Proteiniborus sp. DW1: one gene and its partner. The main gene of each other region encodes a partner of the protein of the gene in region 2 in a complex. Links are inferred from orthologs where the notes say so. Each region holds a gene or a part of one and is shown on either strand. Other genes may lie near its edges.

Region 1 (5,184 bases), on a different replicon or contig from region 2:
CATTCTCTGACCTATCCCATGTCCTACAAAGTCTCTAACTACTGAAAAACCATTACTTTCGACGTACTTTTGTATTGCATGAGAGATATCGGATAATCTATTGCCTACTTTAGCATATTTTAGACCTTCATAAAAAGATTGTTTTGTCACTTCTATTAGCTTCATATCTTTTTCTGAAATTGTGCCTACAGGATAAGTCTTAGCTCCATCTCCATAATATCCATCAACTATCGTCCCGATATCTATACTTATAATATCGCCATCTTTTAACTTGTTTAATCCAGGAATACCATGAACTACTACCTCATTAATAGAAGCACAAATGCTTCCTGGAAAACCGTTATAACCTTTAAAAGCAGGTAATGCACCGCGACTTCTAATAAAATCTTCTGCCGCTTCATCTAATTCCTTAGTAGTCACTCCAGGCTTAATCATGCCTTGGAGAAAGGCATGTGTCTCAGCAACAAGCCTTCCCGCTTTTGACATTAATTCTATTTCTCTATCACTTTTTAAAATAATCATTATTACTCTCTCCCTAAAGATGCTACTATGTCTTCGAATACTTTATCAATATCTTGTTTTCCATCTATGTTAATTAGTATTCCTTTTTTCCCATAGTAATCTATTAGAGGCTCAGTTTGTTCTAAATATACTTCGATTCTTTTTGTCACTGTTTCTACAGTATCATCTTTTCTTTGAATAAGCTCTCCACCACAAACATCGCACATATTTTCTTTCTTTGGTGGATTAAACTTAATGTGGTATGTTGCTCCACAGTCTTTACATACTCTTCTTCCAACTGCCCTGTCAATTAGCTCCTCTTTTTCTACGTCTATGTTTATAACGTGGTCTAATTCATAGCTTAAGTTTTTTAGTTCAGTATCTAAGGCATCAGCTTGATTGACAGTTCTTGGGAAACCATCTAGCAAGAAGCCTTCTTGGCAGTCTTTTTCTGACAATCTATCCTTAACGATAGCTACTGTTAATTCATCAGGTACTAGCAATCCTTTATCTATATATTCCTTTGCTTTAACACCTAAATCAGTACCTTCTTTTATATTTTTTCTGAACATATCACCTGTTGAAATATGTGGTATGTTGTATTTTTTTACTATATTAACCGCCTGTGTTCCCTTACCTGCACCAGGTGGTCCTAGTAGAATAAGTCTCAATAATATCATCTCCAAAGGTTGTATTTATAATATACTATTTTAAGAATCCTTTGTAGTGTCTCATCATCATTTGAGCTTCTATTTGCTTCATAGTCTCTAGACAAACACCCACAACAATTAATATCCCTGTACCACCAAAGTGGATGTTTAGCTTTATAATAGCTTCAAGTACTACTGGCAATGTTGCTATGATTGCTAAAGCTACTGCGCCAGCAAACGTCACTCTTGAAATAACTTTACTTAGGTAATCTGAAGTTGGTCTTCCTGGTCTAATTCCAGGTATAAATCCACCATGTTCTTTTAGGTTATTTGCATACTCAACTGGATTAAACTGTACTGCTGTATAGAAATATGTGAAGAAAATTATTAGTAATATATTTAGTATGGAATATATCCATGCTCCAACAGCACCATTTAATGTAAAGTAATTTGTAATGAAAGCTGCAAATTTACCGTTAGGATTTAAGAACATTGCTAAAATTTGGGGAAATTGTAGTAATGATGTAGAGAAGATTACAGGAATTACTCCTGCCATCAACACTTTTATAGGAATATGTGTGCTTTGGCCACCATACATCTTTCTTCCTACAACTCTTTTAGCATATTGAACAGGTATCTTTCTAGTACCCTCTTGTATAGCTATAACACCAACTATTATAACTAAGGCTACTATTAAGAACCCAATTATTTCTAAAACTTTTTCTCCTGCCAATACTAATTTAAACATATTGATTAATGCGCCAGGCGCTCTTGAAATGATACCGACAAATATAATAAGAGAAATACCATTTCCAATACCTTTTTCAGTAATAAGCTCTCCTAGCCACATTAAAAATGCTGTTCCAGCAGTTAATACTAAAACAATTACTGCTACTGGTAGAAATTCTTTACTAATAAGAGCTCTGTTAAAAAATCCAACACTAATACCAATTGCTTGGACTAGAGCAAGGATAATTGTACCATATCTAGTGTACTCAGCGATTTTCTTTCTTCCTTCTTCGCCTTCTTTTGCTAGAGCTTCTAAGCTTGGAATAGCAATTGTCAATAACTGTATAATAATTGAAGCAGTTACATATGGGTAAATATTAAGAGCAAAAATCGTAAAATCTTTAAAAGCTCCCCCAGCCATTAAGTTTAGAAAATCTAGCATTCCCCCAGAGCTAGCAGCAAACATAGAATCTATAACAGTCCTGTCTATTCCAGGTACTGGAATACTAGAGCCTAATCTAAACACTACAAGCATGGCAAATGTGAATAATATTTTCTTCCTTAAATCAGGAATTTTCCATGCGTTCCTTAAAGTGGATAGCATTTTAGATCACCTCTACCTTTCCCCCATTAGCCACTATTTTTTCAGCAGCTGATTTGCTGAATTTGTGGGCTTTAACAGTTAATTTTTTGTTTAATTCACCATCACCAAGTATTTTAACTCCATCTTCAAGCTTTTTGATGATGCCTGCTTGAATAAGAAGTTCAGGTGTTACTTCTACATTATCTTCAAATATATTTAAATCATCAAGGTTAACTATTGCGTATGTTTTAGCAAATATATTTGTAAAACCTCTCTTAGGTAATCTTCTATATAATGGCATCTGTCCACCTTCAAAACCTGGTCTTACTCCACCGCCTGAACGAGATTTTTGTCCTTTTTGTCCTCTACCAGCAGTTTTTCCTTGACCTGAACCAGTACCTCTACCTAATCTTTTAGTCTTTCTGCTGCCGCCACCTTGATTTGGTCTTAATTCATGTAGTTTCATGGTTGCACCTCCTCTTATCAAAAAGTTCTACTCAATAACTTCAACCATATAATTAACTTTTTCTATCATACCTCTAATTTGAGGAGTATCTTCTTTTTCTACTATTTGACCTATTTTCTTAAGTCCTAAGGCCTGTATAGTTCTTTTGTGAGCCTCTATCCTACCGATTGGGCTCTTTATTAGTTTAATTTGAATTTTAGCCAAGGTATTTCCCCCCTAACCTAATAACTCTTCAACAGTTTTTCCTCTAAGTCTAGCAACATCTTCTGCTCTCTTAAGTTGTTTTAGAGCTTCCATAGTTGCATTTACCATGTTTCTAGGATTATTGGAACCTAAGGATTTACCTCTTAGGTCTCTAATACCTGCAAGCTCAATAACTGCACGTACAGGACCTCCAGCTATAACTCCAGTACCTTCTGAAGCTGGCTTTAGTAACACCTTTCCTGCTCCAAACTCTCCTACTGTTTCATGAGGAATTGTTGTACCTACTGTTGGTACTGCTATTAAATGTTTTTTAGCATCTTGTACTGCTTTTCTAATAGCTTCTGGAACCTCTTGGGCCTTAGCCATACCTACTCCTACATGCCCATTTTCATCTCCTACTACTACTAGTGCACTAAATCTAAAGTTTCTACCACCTTTAACAACCTTAGTTACACGATTTATACTAACAACTCTTTCTTGTAAATCTAATTCGTTAGCATCTATACGACCATGTTGCATTATTTTCCCTCCTTCATTTAGAACTTTAATCCGCCTTCTCTTGCTCCTTCTGCAAGTTCCTTAACTCTTCCGTGATAAATATATCCGCCTCTATCAAATATAACTTCTTCGATGCCTTTTGCTAGAGCTTTTTCTGCTACTAGTTTTCCAACAGCCTTAGCAGCCTCTTTGTTGCCAGTCTCCCCTAGCTTTCCTTTTAGTTCTTTATCGAGTGTAGAAGCAGACACTAAAGTTCTTCCTGCTTTGTCATCGATTATTTGCGCATATATGTGATTTAAACTTCTATACACATTTAATCTTGGTCTCTCAGGAGTTCCAGTTACAGTCTTTCTGATTCTTAAATGCCTTTTTTGTCTTTTTACATTACTATTTACTTTTTTAAGCACCTGTTTTCACTCCTTTCCTACTTACCTGTCTTTCCTTCCTTGCGTCTTACATTTTCGCCTTCATATCTTATACCTTTACCTTTATAAGGCTCTGGTCTTCTCCAGTCTCTAATAACTGCAGCATAGTTTCCAACCTGTTGCTTATCTATACCCTTAACAATTATCTTGTTAGGTGCTGGTACCTCTACTTCTATACCTTCTGGATCCTCCATTTCAACTGGATGAGAAAATCCTAGGTTAAGTACTAGCTTTTTACCTTGTTTTTGAGCACGATAACCTGTTCCTATGATCTCAAGGCTTCTAGTATACCCATTAGTAACCCCTTCGATCATATTAAATAATAATGTTCTTGTTAAGCCGTGTAGTGATTTGTGTCTCTTTTGTTCTGTTGGACGAGACAAATGAATCACATTATCTTCTATATTAATTTTAATCTCTTTATCAAGCTGTTGTTCAAGTTTTCCTTTTGCGCCTTTAACTACTACATAGTTGTTTGCATCAATTTTTACTTCTACGCCACTTGGTATAGTTATCGGCTTTAAACCTATCCTTGACATGACTTATACCTCCTTTTCCATTAAATCAGTCTTTTATCTATTACCAAATGTAGCAGATTACTTCTCCGCCTACGCCTTCTTTTCTTGCTATTTTATCTGTTACAATACCTTTTGATGTTGAAAGAACTGCTATTCCTAGTCCGCCCAATACTCTAGGTATCTCATCACTTTTTACATAAACCCTTAAACCTGGTTTAGATATTCTTTTAATACCAGAAATTATTTTCTCATTATCTTTTCCATATTTAAGTTGTATTCTTAGAATACCTTGTTTTCCATCTTCTATTACATCAAATCCTTTTATAAAACCTTCTTCTAAAAGGATGTTAGCTATTGATTTCTTCATATTTGAAGCTGGGATATCCACAGTCTCATGTTTTGCATTATTTCCGTTTCTTATTCTTGTAAGCATATCTGCAATTGGATCAGTCATCACCATTCGAGTCTACCTCCTTCCATTTTAACAATCTATTACCAGCTCGCTTTTTTTACTCCAGGAATCTGTCCCTTGTAAGCTAGTTCTCTGAAGCAAATACGGCAAACTCCGAACTTTCTTAGGTAAGCATGTGGTCTTCCACAAATCTTGCAT
Region 2 (5,759 bases):
ATATAAACAGGTGTTGCATCATCATCCCTACCCCATATCAAGAGTGTTGACGCTTTTATCCCATTTAATAAGGGACGTAAATCCTCATTAACCAGCTTTACTAGTATTTTTCTCATAATTCCATCTGCATCCTTATAGTCATCAGAACCAAATTTCTTGTAAAAGCGTTCCATTGCTTTTTCCTTGTTCATCCAGAAGAAAGCCAGACTATATAGCTTTTTTAATGTTTTAAATGTGTAAACCTTAACATAGTATTTTAGTTTTCTTTTTGGAATTAGGCCAGCACTGTCTATTAAAATCATTTTCTTCACTAACTCCGGGTACTTATTGGCTAAAACTAAGGATACTCTTCCTCCATGAGAGTGACCAATTAGTATTACTTCATTCATTTCCATAATGTCAATAAACCTTTTTATAATTCTAGCATAGTCAAAAGCGCCCAAAACTTCCTTAGGTTTCTGACTCTTGCCACAACCAGGGAAGTCTATGGCATATACCTTAAAATGATTCTTAAGGTAATTAAATATTGGCATTATGGTATCAATACTTGCACCCCAGCCATGAAGGATTAATATGTTCTTTCCTTCTCCCTCGCATATGTAATTTAAGTCCATATTTTCAATGTTTACATTCATACCCTGTTACTCCTGTATAATTATAATTTACTTTATATTTGTCATGACATTTTTATATTTTGTCTTTATATCTAAAAAAAAATCTAATTAGCCTTCATACTTATTATATTTCTTTTTCATCTAGCCTTTACACTTATTTTGCAATTTACTTTTAAAGTACTATATGATTATATCAGAACTTTTGATAATATTCCATAGTCTATATTCTATCGCGTTTTAGCTTTTTTTACCATGTTCGTGTTCTTTCTTCTTAAGTTTGCGAGCGGATACTATTTTCTACATTTACTGACAATTTATCATGTCCTGATTGCACAAAATCTAACAATATTAAAGGCCTAGAATTCACACATTCAGTATGATTCTAAGCCCTTGCATATCTTATTAAATTTTATTTAGATATCCCATCATTTTTTATAATTTACTTTTAAAGTTTACTATAGGTTACTCAATAATTTAATTTTTTCTCTAATTAACATATTAACATCAACTGATAAAGAGCCAAAAAAAGAAGGCAATTCATAGAATCACCTTCTCATATGCTATATTAATTAAAATAACTTGCTTATTAAACCTGCACCTTCATTAATTAATAAGAAAACAGGTCCAAATACTAATGCTACAATTGTCATTAGCTTAATAAGTATGTTGATTGATGGTCCTGATGTGTCTTTGAATGGGTCACCAACAGTATCTCCAACAACTGCTGCCTTGTGAGCCTCACTACCTTTACCACCATGGTTACCTTCTTCGATGTACTTCTTAGCATTATCCCAAGCCCCACCTGCGTTAGCCATAAATATTGCCATTAGAACTCCAGTAACTAACGAACCAGCTAGTAAACCTCCTAATGCATCAGTTCCTAGAATTACCCCTATAGCTATAGGAGCAATAACTGCTAACAGTCCTGGGAAAATCATTTCTCTTAATGCAGCTGCTGTACTGATGTCAACACATTTTCTGTACTCTGGCTTTGCTTTACCTTCCATTAGTCCAGGAATTTCTCTAAACTGTCTTCTAACCTCTTCTATCATACTGAATGCTGCTTTACCAACAGCTTTCATTGTAATAGCTGAGAATAGGAATGGTAGCATACCACCAATTAATAATCCAGCAATTACTGTTGGTTGAGTTAAGTCTATGCTAGAAAGATTTACTGCTTGTGTATAAGATGCAAATAATGCTAATGCTGTAAGTGCTGCTGAACCTATAGCAAATCCTTTTCCAACTGCTGCTGTTGTATTTCCTACAGCGTCAAGTTTATCTGTAACATTACGTACTTCTTTTGGTAATCCACTCATCTCTGCTATACCACCAGCATTATCTGCTATTGGACCATAAGCATCTACAGCTATTGTCATAGCAGCCGTAGATAGCATACCTACTGCAGCAAGTGCTATACCATAAAGACCTTTGGCAGGGTCTGCTATTCCTCCTGTAGCAAAGAAAGCTACAAGTATACCTATAGCAATAACTATTATAGGCCATGCAGTAGACATCATACCTACTGATAATCCACCAATAATATTAGTTGAACTTCCTGTTTCTGATTCATCTGCGATGCTTTGAACAGGCTTGAAATCTCCTGAAGTATAATACTCAGTAATTCTAGCTACGATTAATCCTACTGCTAGTCCAGAAAGTATTGCAATAAAAGGCTGATATGAATCTAACATACTCTTACTTAAGAAGAATGCAACAATAACTGTTAGTACTGAACTTACAAGCGTACCAGTATTAAGAGACTTTTGAGGATCTGAACCTTCTTTAGCTCTTACAAAGAAAGTTCCTATTATAGAAGCAATTACTCCAACTGCTGATAACACTAATGGGAATAATGCTCCATTTGCATCAAATACTACTACACCTAATGTAATAGCTGATATAATTGAACCTACATAAGATTCAAACAAGTCAGCACCCATACCTGCAACGTCACCTACGTTATCTCCTACGTTATCAGCTATAACTGCAGGGTTTCTTGGGTCATCTTCTGGAATACCTGCTTCAACCTTTCCTACAAGGTCTGCTCCTACGTCGGCAGCTTTAGTATATATACCTCCACCAACACGTGCAAAAAGAGCTATTGATGAAGCACCAAGTCCAAAACCTGTTATAGTTGCTGGATTACCTATAGTAGCATATAGAATACCAACACCTAAAAGTCCTAACCCTACAACTGCCATTCCCATAACTGCTCCACCAGAGAATGCTACGCTAAGAGCTTTATTCATTCCACCATCCTTTGCAGCGCTAGCAGTTCTAACATTGGCTTTTGTAGCAACTTTCATTCCAAAAAATCCTGTTAAAGCTGAAAAAATCGCTCCAATTAAGAAGCTTACACCAGTTAATATATCTATCCCTAATGATAAAATTATAAATAATATAACAACAAATATTGCTAAAGTTTTATATTCTCTTGAAAGAAAAGCCATAGCACCATCTGCAATGTAAGATGCTATTTCCTTCATTCTATCATTACCAGGAGATACCTTGTTAATTGTTGATGCTTTATACAAAGCGAATAACAGCGCAATTATCCCAACAACTGGTGCTGAGATTAAAAATATGTCCATATACCCTTTCCTCCTTGACTAAAAATTACTATTACTGCAATGCAGTTAAAACTAATGCTGATATAACGAACACTATTGCAGATATTGTAGTTATTTTACTAAGTATTCCTTCATAGCTTCTTCCTTTGTTTTTACCCCAAATGCTCTCTGCTCCACCGCCTATGCTGCCAGATAATCCAGCACTTTTTCCTGACTGTAATAATACACTAGCAATAAGTGCCAAGCTCGCTATTACAATTAAAATATAAAATAATGTTTGCATCTTTCCACCTCCTGTTCTGTCTCATGAACACAATAATTTTAACACAGTGGCAATATAAAATCAACAAGTATTTAGGTGTTTATGAGCTTTTAAACCTAATTGCCGAATACTATCAATAGTTGACTATTGATAGTATTCGGCAAATTTAGGAAATTCATACCTTCTTGCTTACTTTATTTTCTTTTTATGTTATAAAAGACTTCTCTTCCTCTATACTGGCTAGATTCACCAAGCATATCTTCTATTCTAAGCAATTGATTGTATTTAGCTACTCTATCTGTTCTTGAAGGTGCACCTGTCTTTATTTGTCCAGCATTAACAGCTACTACTAAATCAGCAATAGTAGAGTCTTCAGTCTCACCTGATCTATGTGAAACAACTGCTGTATATCCAGCTCTCTTTGCCATTTCAATAGCATCAAGGGTTTCTGTAATAGTACCAATTTGGTTAAGCTTAATTAATATTGAGTTAGCAACTCCAGTTTGAATGCCTTTCTCTAGTCTTTTTGTATTAGTTACAAATAAATCGTCACCTACTAATTGAACTCTATCTCCTAATCTTTCTGTTAAGGCTTTCCAGCCTTCCCAATCTTCTTCATCTAAACCATCTTCTATTGATATAATAGGATATTTATTAACTAATTCTTCGTAGAAATCAATCATTTCAGCCGAAGTGAACTCTTTTCCTTCACCTGCTAAAGTATAAACTTTAGTTTCTTTGTTGTACATTTCTGTAGCAGCTACGTCTAATGCTAAGAATACTTCTTCTCCTGGTTTATATCCAGCCTTTTTAATTGCTTCTACTATAGTAGCTAGAGCTTCTTCATTAGAGCTTAAGTTTGGAGCAAATCCGCCTTCATCACCTACAGCAGTATTTAATCCTTTATCCTTTAGAACTTTCTTTAAATTGTGGAATATTTCTGCTCCCATTCTAAGAGCTTCTCTAAAAGTAAGTGCCCCAACTGGCATTACCATGAATTCTTGAATATCTACATTATTATCAGCATGCTCTCCACCGTTTAGTATGTTCATCATTGGAACTGGTAGGGTTTTTGAATTTACTCCACCTAAATATTGATATAGTGGTAATCCTAATGTATCAGCTGCTGCTTTTGCAACTGCCATTGACACTCCAAGAATTGCGTTAGCTCCTAGTTTCCCCTTATTATCTGTACCATCAAGCTCTATAAGCCTCATATCTATAGCTACTTGGTCTAGTGCATCCATCCCTATAATTTCAGGAGCTATTATCTCATTGACATTATTTACAGCATTAGTTACTCCTTTGCCTAAATATCTATCTTTGTCATTGTCTCTTAATTCTACAGCTTCAAAAGCACCAGTAGAAGCACCTGAAGGCACTGCTGCTCTTCCATATCCATCACTTTCTGTCCATACCTCAACCTCTACTGTTGGATTTCCTCTCGAGTCAAGTATCTCTCTCGCATAAATGTCTGTTATCATTGTCATGGTTGTTAACCTCCTTGTTTTAATTCGACCAATAGTGAGCAGTAGTTGAACAATTGTTTAGCTATCGCTACACTATCATTAAACTACTGTTCCACTATCGCTAAAACTACTTAATTATCAATGATGTTCCAGTCATTTCCCGGGGAATTGGAACATTCATAATATCTAATAAAGTGGGGGCAATGTCTGCTAAAATTCCTTCCCTCAGCTTTACATTACCTTCGCCTACAATTATACATGGTACTCTATTAGTAGTATGGGCAGTAAGCTTCCCCCCTGTTTCTGTATCTATCATCTCTTCAGCATTCCCATGATCTGCTGTAATAAGCACTTTTCCATTTACTTTATTAATTTCATGAACTATTTCACCAAGACAAGCATCAACTATTTCAATAGCTTTTACAGCTGCATTAAAATCTCCTGTGTGTCCTACCATATCTGTATTAGCAAAGTTAAGTACAATTAGATCATATACTCCACTTTTAATTCTGTTTATTACTTCATTTTTAACTTCTATAGCACTCATTTCAGGCTTTAAATCGTATGTTGCTACCTTTGGAGAGGGTATCAATATCCTGTCTTCACCTTCATTTGGTTTTTCAACACCTCCGTTGAAAAAGAAAGTAACATGAGCGTACTTTTCAGTTTCTGCAATCCTTAGTTGCTTCATGCCTAATGAACTTATATACTCACCTAGTGTATTTGTATAGCTTTGAGGTTTGTAAATTATTTCTACGTTTTCTATGGTCTTATCATACTGAGTCATGCACACATAATGAGTATTGACCTTTTTCTTACGCTCAAAGCCTTCAAAGTCCTC

The links. Proteins that work in one complex are often made in the same cells at the same time.
Region 1: the proteins of secG (region 2) and secY are in contact, whole or in part, in a crystal structure (PDB 5AWW), measured with the Thermus thermophilus proteins. The link is inferred for Proteiniborus sp. DW1 from one-to-one orthologs. Residues at the interface, in WP_223903268.1 of Thermus thermophilus: Tyr5, Ile9, Tyr12, Leu13, Ala16, Leu19, Val20, Val23, Leu24, Gln26, Glu27, Pro28, Gln30, Gly31, Ala32, Asp34, Leu35, Met36, Gly37, Gly38, Ser39, Ala40, Asp41, Leu42, Phe43, Ala45, Arg46, Val48, Tyr53, Thr56; in WP_096411648.1 of Thermus thermophilus: Leu14, Gln16, Arg17, Phe20, Ile34, Pro35, Pro37, Ile72, Arg108, Arg109, Asn112, Gln113, Arg116, Ile117, Ile120, Pro145, Gly146, Trp147, Phe152, Phe155, Val156, Val159, Thr160, Val162, Ala163, Gly164, Ala166, Leu167, Trp170, Glu173.

What each region holds. Positions count from the first base shown.
Region 1 is NZ_FMDO01000049.1:36,773-41,956, forward strand. The notes cover bases 346-3,345. They hold secY (preprotein translocase subunit SecY), read right to left. Parts: upstream 2,485-3,345; coding sequence 1,207-2,484; downstream 346-1,206. Other genes in these bases: map (type I methionyl aminopeptidase), read right to left, coding at 346-522; DW1_RS12500 (adenylate kinase), read right to left, coding at 525-1,172; rplO (50S ribosomal protein L15), read right to left, coding at 2,486-2,929; rpmD (50S ribosomal protein L30), read right to left, coding at 2,957-3,133; rpsE (30S ribosomal protein S5), read right to left, coding at 3,146-3,345. In the rest of the region: more of map, read right to left, coding at 1-345; more of rpsE, read right to left, coding at 3,346-3,652; rplR (50S ribosomal protein L18), read right to left, coding at 3,670-4,038; rplF (50S ribosomal protein L6), read right to left, coding at 4,056-4,595; rpsH (30S ribosomal protein S8), read right to left, coding at 4,636-5,034; DW1_RS12540 (type Z 30S ribosomal protein S14), read right to left, coding at 5,067-5,184. UniProt on the Bacillus subtilis protein: The central subunit of the protein translocation channel SecYEG. Consists of two halves formed by TMs 1-5 and 6-10.
Region 2 is NZ_FMDO01000030.1:28,337-34,095, reverse strand. Bases 1,856-4,612 are described here. They hold secG (preprotein translocase subunit SecG), read right to left. Parts: upstream 3,471-4,612; coding sequence 3,240-3,470; downstream 1,856-3,239. Other genes in these bases: eno (phosphopyruvate hydratase), read right to left, coding at 3,644-4,612; DW1_RS07145 (sodium-translocating pyrophosphatase), read right to left, coding at 1,856-3,208. In the rest of the region: DW1_RS07150 (alpha/beta fold hydrolase), read right to left, coding at 1-635; more of DW1_RS07145, read right to left, coding at 1,184-1,855; more of eno, read right to left, coding at 4,613-4,939; gpmI (2,3-bisphosphoglycerate-independent phosphoglycerate mutase), read right to left, coding at 5,046-5,759. UniProt on the Bacillus subtilis protein: Involved in protein export. Participates in an early event of protein translocation.